3 regions of the Haloleucobacter ellipsoideus genome follow, and region 3 is predicted to be linked to each of the others. Evidence: riboswitches for the same ligand, from Rfam matches in the RefSeq annotation. Region 3 holds a riboswitch; each other region holds the start of a gene.

Region 1 (3,251 bases), on a different contig from region 3:
AATAATCCAGCGCCTGACCGATATTCTGCACGCCGCGCACGTCCATCTGATCCCGCGTGACCACGGAAACGGACTGCGGAATTTCAATCAGCGGCGTTTCGGTCTTGGAGCCGGCCTGCGTGATGCGCGCGACAAAGCCATCGACAGGGCCGGTCGCGGTTTCGCCCGCGCCCTCCACATCGACCTGCTGAAGCTCGATGACATTGCCATTCTGATCGACCGCCTGCCCGGCAGACTGCGCCATGGCCGGCCCGGATATCATCGCCGCGCCCACAACTGCCCCCATGGCAACGCCACAGAACAGCACAGACCTGTGCAGCAAGTGCCTGTCTAGCGGATCGCCGATCTTGTTCATGTCATCACCTGCACGCCATTGCGCTCAATTAAGAACTATTAAAAAGTAACAGTCTGGTCTTGCAGACGTCGACTACTGCCCTCATAGCAATGGCTTGTGCGAACGGATTGTCTGTTCCTCTTGCGCTTTGACAATTTTTGTCATGATATTGCATCGGATTTCCATATTGAACAGGCCTTGTGCCTGAAATGGACCGCTTCAAAACTACTCTGGGCAGGACACGGCACGCGCAACCGGATGGAGGCGCGCAACGCAGAGAATGCAGCACATGACCTTTCAACCGCGCATGACCTCCTCGATTGAAGGCATCACAATCCTTGAGGATTTGCGCTGGCGGCGCTGGAACGGCGTGGTTGCGGATGTGTGGCATGTACACTGCGCGGCCGGTGCGCGCGGGGAATATATCTCGCACGATGCCCGCCTGTTTGTCGTGCTCGACCAGAGCGAAACGGGCACCCAGGTACGACTGACCGGGCCGGATACCAATCTCAGCGCCAGCCGCGCGCCCCGCCACATGAGCTTCGTGCCCGCCGGCATGCCGCTCTGGTCCCGCATCGAGAAACCGGGCCAGTTGCGCCATCTCGACCTGCATTTCGATATTGACACCCTCTCCCGCCGCCTTGGCGAGGATCTCGATGAGGATGTGCTCTCCACTCCCCGGCTCGATTTCACTGACAACCGCATCCATGGCCTTGCCCGCCTGATCGCGCAGGAGTGCATGGAGCCGGACAGCCGCCATGACCTGTATGGTGACGGGCTGATGCTGGCCCTGTTCATTGACCTTATGAAACTGGGCCCCACCCCGTCCTCGCGCCGTTCCGCTCTCTCCCCCCGGCAGCTCAAGCGGGTACAGGGCTTCATCGAGGACAACTGCATGCGCAACATCCGCATGCAGGAACTGGCGGAACTGACAGAGCTGTCGCAGTCCTATTTCAGCCATGCCTTCAAGGCCGCCACCGGCCTGCCGCCGCACCAGTGGCACATGAAAGTGCGGATGAAGCGCGTGCAGGACATGTTGACGCGCGAAGAGCTTTCGCTGGCAGATATCGCGGCATCCGCCGGCTTTGCCGATCAGGCCCACTTCACCCGCGCCTTCCGCCGCGCCTGCGGCATAACGCCGGCGGCATGGCGGCGGACCCACCGGGGCTGACCCGTCCTTCAGCTTGCGAATGGCCGGGAATCCCAGAAAAATCAGCATTCTGGAACCATTCTCCAAAGCCCGGGTCAAACGTGCGGCGGGTGACAAAGCCCGGGCGATTGCCTACAACAGCCAGACCAAGGGGAGCCCTGCCAAGGGGCTGAGAGACCGCTGGCCCTGCAGCGCGGTGACCCTTCGCACCTGATCCGGATCATGCCGGCGAAGGGATGGGGTTTTTCAGCCAGCCCGGCTTTCTCCCGCCTTCTCGTCGGCCTCACCTTGCTGAGGAAGGAAAACCATGAGCGCGCGCTTCACCGAAACCCTGAGACAGGACAATGCGCAGCTGTGGGCGCAGGCGGTGGACCACCGCTTCGTGCGGGAACTGCTCGACGGCTCCATCGCCAACCCTGTCATGGCACGCTATCTGGTGCAGGATCACCGCTTTCTGGACAGTTTCCTCACCCTGCTGGGCGCCGCCATGGCAACGGCGGACAGTTTCGAGGCGCGGCTGCGCTTTGGCCGCTTTGCCGGCATGGTTTCCAGTGAGGAAAACACCTATTTCCTGCGCGCGTTCGAGGCGCTGGGCGTGGATGAGGCCACCCGGAACAACACACCCGACACCGCACCCACCGCCGGTTTCAAGGCCATCATGCAGGAAGCCGCCACCACCCGCTCCTATGCTGCGGTGCTCTCCGTCCTGAATGTGGCGGAAGGGCTGTATCTGGACTGGGCGGTGAAGGCGAAGCAGCCCCTGCCCGCCAGCTTTGTACATGCCGAATGGATCATCCTGCATGACAACCCGGACTTCCGCGCTTTCGTCGCCTTCCTGCGCGATGAGCTGGACCGGGTGGGGCCGGCGGAGGCTGATGTGAGCCACGATTTCTTCCGCCGTGCTGTCCGTCTGGAGCGTGATTTCTTCGATGCAGCCTATGAGGGCGAGAACTAGACATGGACATTTTCGACCGTCTGAAAGCCGCGGCGGCGGATGACTGGCGCAGCTATGTGGACCATTCCTTCGTCCGCCAATTGGGTGCGGGCACCCTGCCGCAGGACGCCTTCCGCACATATCTGGTGCAGGACTATCTGTTCCTCATCCAGTTCTCCCGCGCCTGGGCGCTGGCGGCCTACAAGAGCCGCACGCTTGAGGATATCCGCGCGGCGCAGGCGGCCCTTGAAGGCATATTGAACGAAACGGAGCTGCATGTGCGCCTGTGCGGGCGCTGGGGGCTTTCCCCGGCCGATATTGCCGCTGCGCCCGAGCATCAGGCCACCATTGCCTATACCCGCTATGTGCTGGATTGCGGGGCGGCCGGAGACCTGCTCGAACTGCATGTGGCGCTGGCTCCCTGCGTCATCGGCTATGCCGAGATTGGCAATGCGCTCACCGCCAATGGACGCGAATTGCCGGGAGATCATCCCTATCGGGAATGGATTCTTGAATATGCGGGTGAGGCCTATCAGGGTGTGGCCTCTGCCGCGCGCCGCCATCTGGATCAACTGGCCGCCCGCTCCATGACAGAACAGCGCTTCAGCGAACTGGCCGCGATCTTCGCCAAGGCCACGCGACTGGAGGCGGACTTCTGGCAAATGGGGCTGGATCTGGGCCGCTGACAACGACGGACCACTGAAAACAGAAAGGCCACACCGGGGCAACGGCGCGGCCTTTTTCTTCATCCACCTGCCCCATGCCTCAGCTTCTGGCATCCTCCAGAATCATCTGCGCGGCCTTTTCGGCAATCATCAGGGTGGGGGAGTTGG
Region 2 (3,251 bases), on a different contig from region 3:
GCCAGCTATCAGCGCTTCGCCAATTACAGTGCATCGCAGGATGCGGAAATCCGTGCCGCGCGTATCGTGACCGAGGCGATCAAGACCCAGCTCGTCGGCTATTTCCTGCGCCCGGCGCCTACGGGCAAATAGCCCATGGTTGCCGTGCGCCCCGGCGATGCCGAGGCGGTTCTTGCCCGGCGTGATCCGGGCAAGAATGTCGTGCTCCTTTTCGGCCCGGATATCGGCCTTGTGCGTGAGCGCGCCGATGCGCTGGTGCGCGCTGTCGTGACGGATGCCAGCGATCCCTTCGCCCTTGTGCGTCTGGAGGGGGATGAGCTGTCAGCCGATCCGCGCCGGCTGATTGACGAAACCAGCACCATCGGCCTGTTTGGCGGCGAACGGGTCATCCGGGTTCGGGCTGGCGCGCGCAATATCGTGCCGGCGCTCAAGCCCGTGCTGGAGGGGCCGCCCGGTGCGCTGGTGGTGGTGGAGGCCGCAGACCTCAAGCGGGGCGCGCCCCTGCGCAATCTGTGCGAATCCGCTTCCAACGCGCTCGCCATCGCCTGCTATGCCGATACCCAGCGTGACCTTGCCCGGCTGGTGGACAGCATGCTGGCGGAAGCCGGCCTGACCATAGACCGGGATGCGCGCGAGCTTCTCGTCTCCCTCATCGGGGGGGACAGGCTGGCCTCGCGCGGGGAAATCGCCAAGCTGGCCCTTTATGCCATGGGCAATGGCCGCGTGACGCTGGAGGATGTGCGCGTCATCATCGGTGATGCCTCCGCCCTTGCGCTGGATGATGTCGTCGACTCGGCCCTTTCCGGTGACACGAAAGGCGCGGTGGTGGCGCTGGCAAAGGCCTTTGGCGCTGCCACCCGGCCGGATGCGGTGCTGGGTGCCCTTTTGCGCGGGCTTTCCGCGCTTCACCACATGGCATTGCAGATGGAAGGCGGCCTGAGTGCGGACCGGGTGGTGGAGAAAGCGCGCCCGCAGATCCACTTTTCCCGCCGCCCCAAAATCGAGAAGGCCTTGCGCGCCTTTGGTGCGGAGCGGTGCCTGAAGGCCATGCTGGCGGTGGATGAGGCCATTCTTGCCGCCCGTCGCAATGCCGCTCTCGCCCCCGCGATTTGCGAGCGCACAGTCCTGCAGGTGGCGCAACAGGCGGCCCACCGCCGCGTCTAGCGCCTCTGCGGCAAGACTGCCCTTGCCGCCAGCCATCATGACATGAGATAATGCGGTTTCGGCCTGGGGTGCCGCACCGCGCGGCTGAGATCATACCCATCGAACCTGTCTGGATCATGCCAGCGTAGGGAGGTTGCCGATGAGCGCCAGCTTGTCGTCCCATTCAATATCGTCCCCCCTCTCCGCCCGGAAGGCGCGTCCGCGTGTCGCCATTGTCGGAGCCGGGGTCATGGGCTTGTCCATCGGCTGGCGTCTGGCCCAGGCTGGCTGTGCGGTGGAAATCTTCGATGCCGGCGTGGCCGGCCAGGGCGCCAGCCATGCAGCGGCCGGCATGCTGGCCGCCTGCGCGGAAGTGGAGCCGGGTGAGGAGCGGTTGCTGGATCTGAACCGCGCCAGCCAGAAGCTGTGGCCGCAATTTGCGGCGGATCTGGAAGCCGCCTCCGGCGAAAGCGTCGATCTGCGCACCGAGGGCATCATCACCGTGGGGCTGACTGCGGATGATGGCGCGAAGCTGCGCCACCTCTATACGCTTCAGCAGGCGCTGGGGCTGCCGGTGGAGTGGCTCAATCCGGCCGAGGCCCGTCGCCGTGAGCCGCATCTGGCCACGCGCCTTTCCGGGGCCATTCTCACGCTTGAGGATCATCAGGTCGATAACCGCAAGGTGGTGATCGCCCTGAAGGCGGCCCTCGGGAAGGCCGGCGTGGCACTGCATGAGCATTGCCCGGTGAGCCGGGTGGAGACGGAAGGGGGCCGGGTGCGCGGCATCATTGCCGGGGAACGGCAGGTTGCGGCGGATGTGGTGGTGCTGGCGGCCGGGGCATGGAGCCGGGGCGTGGAGATTGCCCCCGCGCCCGCATTGCCCGTGCGCCCGGTCAAGGGGCAGATGCTGGCGGTGCAGATGGACCCTGAGGCCCCCCTGCTGAACCATGTGGTCTGGGGGCCGGGCATCTATCTCACCCCGCGTCGTGATGGCCGCCTCATTCTGGGCGCGACGACGGAGGAGAAGGGCTTTGACACGCAGATCACGGCCGGCGGGCAGCTGGCCCTGCTGACCCATGCCTGGCGTGTGCTGCCCACCATCGAGGAACTGCCGATCATCGAGCAATGGGTCGGCTTCCGCCCGGGCAGCCGGGATGATGCCCCCATATTGGGGCCAAGCGCGGAGGTGGACGGGCTGGTCTATGCCACGGGCCACCATCGCAATGGCATTCTGCTGCTGCCGGTCACGGCGCAGGCCATTGCCCGTTTCGTGCTGGATGGCGTGCTGGATGATGTGGTGCAGCCCTTTGGCGCGGCCCGTTTCAACCGGCCGGCCGCGGCGGAATGCGTGTGAAGGGAATGTGAAATGGTGTCGCTGAAGGTGAATGGAGCCGAAGAGCAGCTTCAGGTGGCCACGGTGGCAGAGCTGCTTGAGCTGAAGGGCATGTCGCTGGACCAGAAGGGCATCGCCGTGGCGCTGAACAGCGCCGTGGTGCCGCGCCGGACATGGCGCGAGACCCGACTGAAGAATGGCGATGAAATCGAGATCATTACGGCCCGCCAGGGCGGTTGAGACAGGGCAGGACAAAACGTGAGCACGCAGAACGACCCGCTCGTGATTGCCGGGCGGACCTTCAATTCCCGCCTGTTTCTGGGCACGGCGGGCTATCCCAACCAGCAGGTGTTTCTGGATGCGCTGGAGGCTTCGGGAGCGCAGATGGCGACAGCCTCCATCCGCCGCATCTCCCTCTCCGGCTATGAGGAGAGCCTGACGGATCTTCTCACCGGCCGGGTGCATATCCTGCCCAATACCGCCGGCTGCCAGACCGCGAAGGACGCCATCCTCACCGCGGAACTTGCCCGCGAGGCGCTGGAGACGGACTGGGTGAAGCTGGAGGTGATCGGCGATCGCGAGCTGCTCTACCCGAATGTGGAAGAGCTGCTGAAGGCGACGGAAGAGCTGGTCAATCGCGGCTTTGTGGTGCTGCCCTATTGCAATGATGACCCGGTGACCTGCCAGAAGCTGGCGGATCTGGGGGCGGCGACCGTGATGCCGCTGGGGTCGATGATCGGCACGGGGCTGGGCATTGCCAATCCGCACATGATCG
Region 3 (3,251 bases):
AGCTCCTGCGAGATCTTCATGGAGCAGAATTTCGGTCCGCACATGGAACAGAAATGCGCCACCTTGGCGCCTTCCGCAGGGAGCGTTTCATCATGGAAGCGCTCGGCGGTCTCAGGGTCCAGAGAGATTGCGAACTGGTCACGCCAGCGGAAGGTGAAGCGGGCGCGGGAGAGGGCATCGTCCCGGATGCGTGCGGCCGGGTGGCCCTTGGCCAGATCGGCTGCATGGGCCGCGATCTTGTAGGAGATCACGCCGGTTTTCACATCATCCCGATCCGGCAGGCCCAGATGTTCCTTCGGCGTGACGTAGCACAGCATGGCCGTGCCAAACCAGCCGATCATCGCCGCGCCGATGGCGGAGGAGATATGGTCATAACCGGGGGAGATGTCCGTCACGAGCGGGCCAAGCGTATAGAAGGGTGCCTCGTGACACACCTTGAGCTGCTTCTCCACATTCTCGCGAATGAGGTGGAGCGGCACATGGCCGGGGCCTTCAATCATCACCTGGCAATCATGCTTCCAGGCAATTTCGGTCAGCTCGCCCAGCGTCTCCAGCTCGGCGAACTGCGCGGCATCATTGGCATCGGCAATGGAGCCGGGGCGCAGGCCGTCGCCGAGCGAGAAGGAGATGTCATAAGCCGCGAGAATTTCGCACAGCTCCTCGAAATTCTCGTACAGGAAGCTCTCCTTGTGGTGGGCCAGACACCACTTGGCCATGATGGAGCCCCCGCGCGAGACGATGCCGGTCACCCGGTCTGCCGTCAGCGGCACGAAGGGCAGGCGCACGCCGGCATGGACGGTCATATAGTCCACGCCCTGCTCGGCCTGCTCGATCACCGTATCGCGGAAGACTTCCCAGTTCAGGTCCTCGGCAACGCCGTTCACCTTCTCCAGCGCCTGATAGATCGGCACGGTACCGATCGGCACCGGGGAGTTGCGGATGATCCATTCGCGGATGGTGTGGATGTTCTTGCCCGTGGACAGGTCCATCACCGTATCGGCACCCCAGCGGGTGGACCAGACCAGCTTGTCCACCTCTTCCGCCACGCCCGAGGTGACGGCGGAATTGCCGATATTGGCATTGATCTTCACAAGGAAGTTCCGGCCAATCGCCATCGGCTCGATTTCAGGATGGTTGATATTGGCGGGAATGATGGCACGGCCACGGGCCACTTCCTCGCGCACGAATTCCGGGGTGATCTCGGCGGGAATGGCCGCGCCCAGTCCCATCGCCCGGTGGCGGGGATGCGCGCCACCATTGGCTGCCGCGAGATTCTCGCGGGCGGCCACATATTCCATTTCCGGGGTGATGATGCCGGCCCGGGCATAGGCCATCTGGGTGGGGCGCTTGCCGGGTCTGGCACGCAGGGGCTTGCGCCCCTCAAGGTTGAACTGCGGCAGGGCGGATTCCTGCCCCGCCTTCAGCCCGTTATCTTCCGGGCGAATGGCCCGGCCTTCCACTTCCTCAACATCCCCGCGCTCGCGAATCCATTTCGCGCGCAACTGGGGCAGGCCCTTGGTCAGGTCGATGACCGCCCCAGGATCGGTATAGGGGCCGGAGGTGTCATAGACACGCAGCGGCTTTTCCTCCGGATCAGAAATCGAGATCTCGCGCATCGCCACGCGGACATCCGGGCGGCCGGTTTCCAGATACACCTTGCGGGACTGGGGCAGGGGGCCAGTCGTCACTTTGAGCGACGAGGTGGAGGCTTCATCAAGCACTTGCGGTTCTCCTACAAGCTGGCTCGCGCGGACAGGCCGCGCGGCGGGCAAAGTGAGAGCCGGGATTCAAGCTACAGGAGGCGGGCACGACAGACGCGCAACGGTGCCGGGGACACAGTTCGCAAAGCCGCGCGGGTTCCGATCCCTTCGCCGGTATGACCCGGATCAGGTTCGAAGGGTCAACGCGGTGCCGGAAAGCCATATGGCGTTCAGGCGATGCGAAATCTCAGCCCCATCTCGGGACCCCCCTTGGAACAATGCGAGTGTGGGCTGAAGCGGAAGAGAAAGTCAACGCCTGACAGATGGCGGATGCATGAAACGCGCATATTAGCAGGAGATGGCGGAAAAGTGCTAAGGGAGGGCAGGCGGCCCCGGCCGCACATCTGTTTTTCAGGTTCTGCCTCACCATGCAGCAATATCTCGACTTGATGCGCCGTATTCTCGATGAGGGCGTGCGCAAGGATGACCGCACCGGCACCGGAACCTTCTCCATCTTCGGGCACCAGATGCGGTTTGATCTGTCCCGGGGCTTCCCGCTGGTGACAACGAAGAAGCTGCATCTGCGCTCCATCATTCATGAGCTGCTGTGGTTTCTCGCCGGCGATACCAATGTGCGCTATCTGCGGGAAAATGGCGTCAGCATCTGGGATGAGTGGGCGGATGAGAAGGGCGATCTCGGCCCGGTTTACGGGCACCAGTGGCGCTCCTGGCCGAAGCCTGATGGCGGGGTGATCGACCAGATCGCCGATGTGGTGGCGCAGATTCGCACCAATCCCGATAGCCGCCGCCTGATCGTCACGGCATGGAACCCGGCGGATGTGCCCAAAATGGCGCTGCCGCCCTGCCATTGCCTGTTCCAGTTCGCGGTGGCGGAAGGCCGGCTTTCCTGCCAGCTCTACCAGCGCTCGGCCGATGTGTTTCTGGGTGTGCCCTTCAATATCGCGTCCTACGCTCTGCTCACCCACATGGTGGCGCAGGTGACCGGGCTGAAGGTGGGGGATTTCATCCACACGCTGGGCGACGCCCATCTCTATAGCAATCATCTGGAACAGGCGCGCCTGCAGCTCCAGCGTCAGCCCCGCGCCTTGCCCCGTCTCCGGCTCAATCCCGCCGTGGATGACCTGTTCGCATTCCGCTTCGGGGACATCTCGATAGAAGACTATGACCCGGAGCCGGCTATTCGTGCGCCTGTGGCAGTGTAGTTCTTTCTGCCTCTACGTCTTTCTCCGGGCGTGCTCTTGTCATGAAGATGTGTCAAGCTGGCACAACGATGAACCGACTCTGAGGAGAATTCGATGTCCAACGCGGGAAGCCTTTTGGGTCAGTTGCTTGGTGCGGCGCTGAGCAATGGCGGCGTAAGGAACGGGCAGGCGAATTCTGCCAATGGCCTGCCCGGTGCGCTGGGTGATGTGCTGGGGCAGGTGCTCGGCGGCGGGGCCTCTCGCGGCGGCGCCACAGGCGGAGCCGGTGGCCTTGGGGATCTTCTCGGGCAGGTTCTGGGCGGGGCGACATCGCGCGGCAGCGGCAACA

Evidence for each region. Region 3 has a riboswitch for thiamine pyrophosphate ahead of thiC (phosphomethylpyrimidine synthase ThiC). Riboswitches for the same ligand answer to the same signal wherever they lie in the genome.
Region 1: linked by a shared signal. The riboswitch ahead of ACT6QG_RS05640 (TenA family protein) and the one ahead of thiC (phosphomethylpyrimidine synthase ThiC) in region 3 are both predicted to bind thiamine pyrophosphate.
Region 2: linked by a shared signal. The riboswitch ahead of thiO (glycine oxidase ThiO) and the one ahead of thiC (phosphomethylpyrimidine synthase ThiC) in region 3 are both predicted to bind thiamine pyrophosphate.

Annotation. Positions count from the first base shown of each region.
Region 1 is NZ_JBQWAR010000017.1:67,047-70,297, reverse strand. Features, by position in the region: gene ACT6QG_RS05650 (TonB-dependent siderophore receptor) at 1-355, opposite strand, end outside; gene ACT6QG_RS05645 (helix-turn-helix domain-containing protein) at 624-1,505, shown strand; TPP riboswitch at 1,624-1,738, shown strand; gene ACT6QG_RS05640 (TenA family protein) at 1,792-2,439, shown strand; gene ACT6QG_RS05635 (TenA family protein) at 2,442-3,104, shown strand; gene ACT6QG_RS05630 (GMC family oxidoreductase) at 3,184-3,251, opposite strand, start outside.
Region 2 is NZ_JBQWAR010000021.1:246,019-249,269, forward strand. Features, by position in the region: gene lptE (LPS assembly lipoprotein LptE) at 1-132, shown strand, start outside; gene holA (DNA polymerase III subunit delta) at 136-1,164, shown strand; TPP riboswitch at 1,219-1,312, shown strand; gene thiO (glycine oxidase ThiO) at 1,304-2,497, shown strand; gene thiS (sulfur carrier protein ThiS) at 2,510-2,716, shown strand; gene ACT6QG_RS15585 (thiazole synthase) at 2,735-3,251, shown strand, end outside.
Region 3 is NZ_JBQWAR010000008.1:16,881-20,131, reverse strand. Features, by position in the region: gene thiC (phosphomethylpyrimidine synthase ThiC) at 1-1,721, opposite strand, end outside; TPP riboswitch at 1,846-1,981, opposite strand; gene ACT6QG_RS00490 (thymidylate synthase) at 2,129-2,923, shown strand; gene ACT6QG_RS00485 (tellurite resistance TerB family protein) at 3,017-3,251, shown strand, end outside.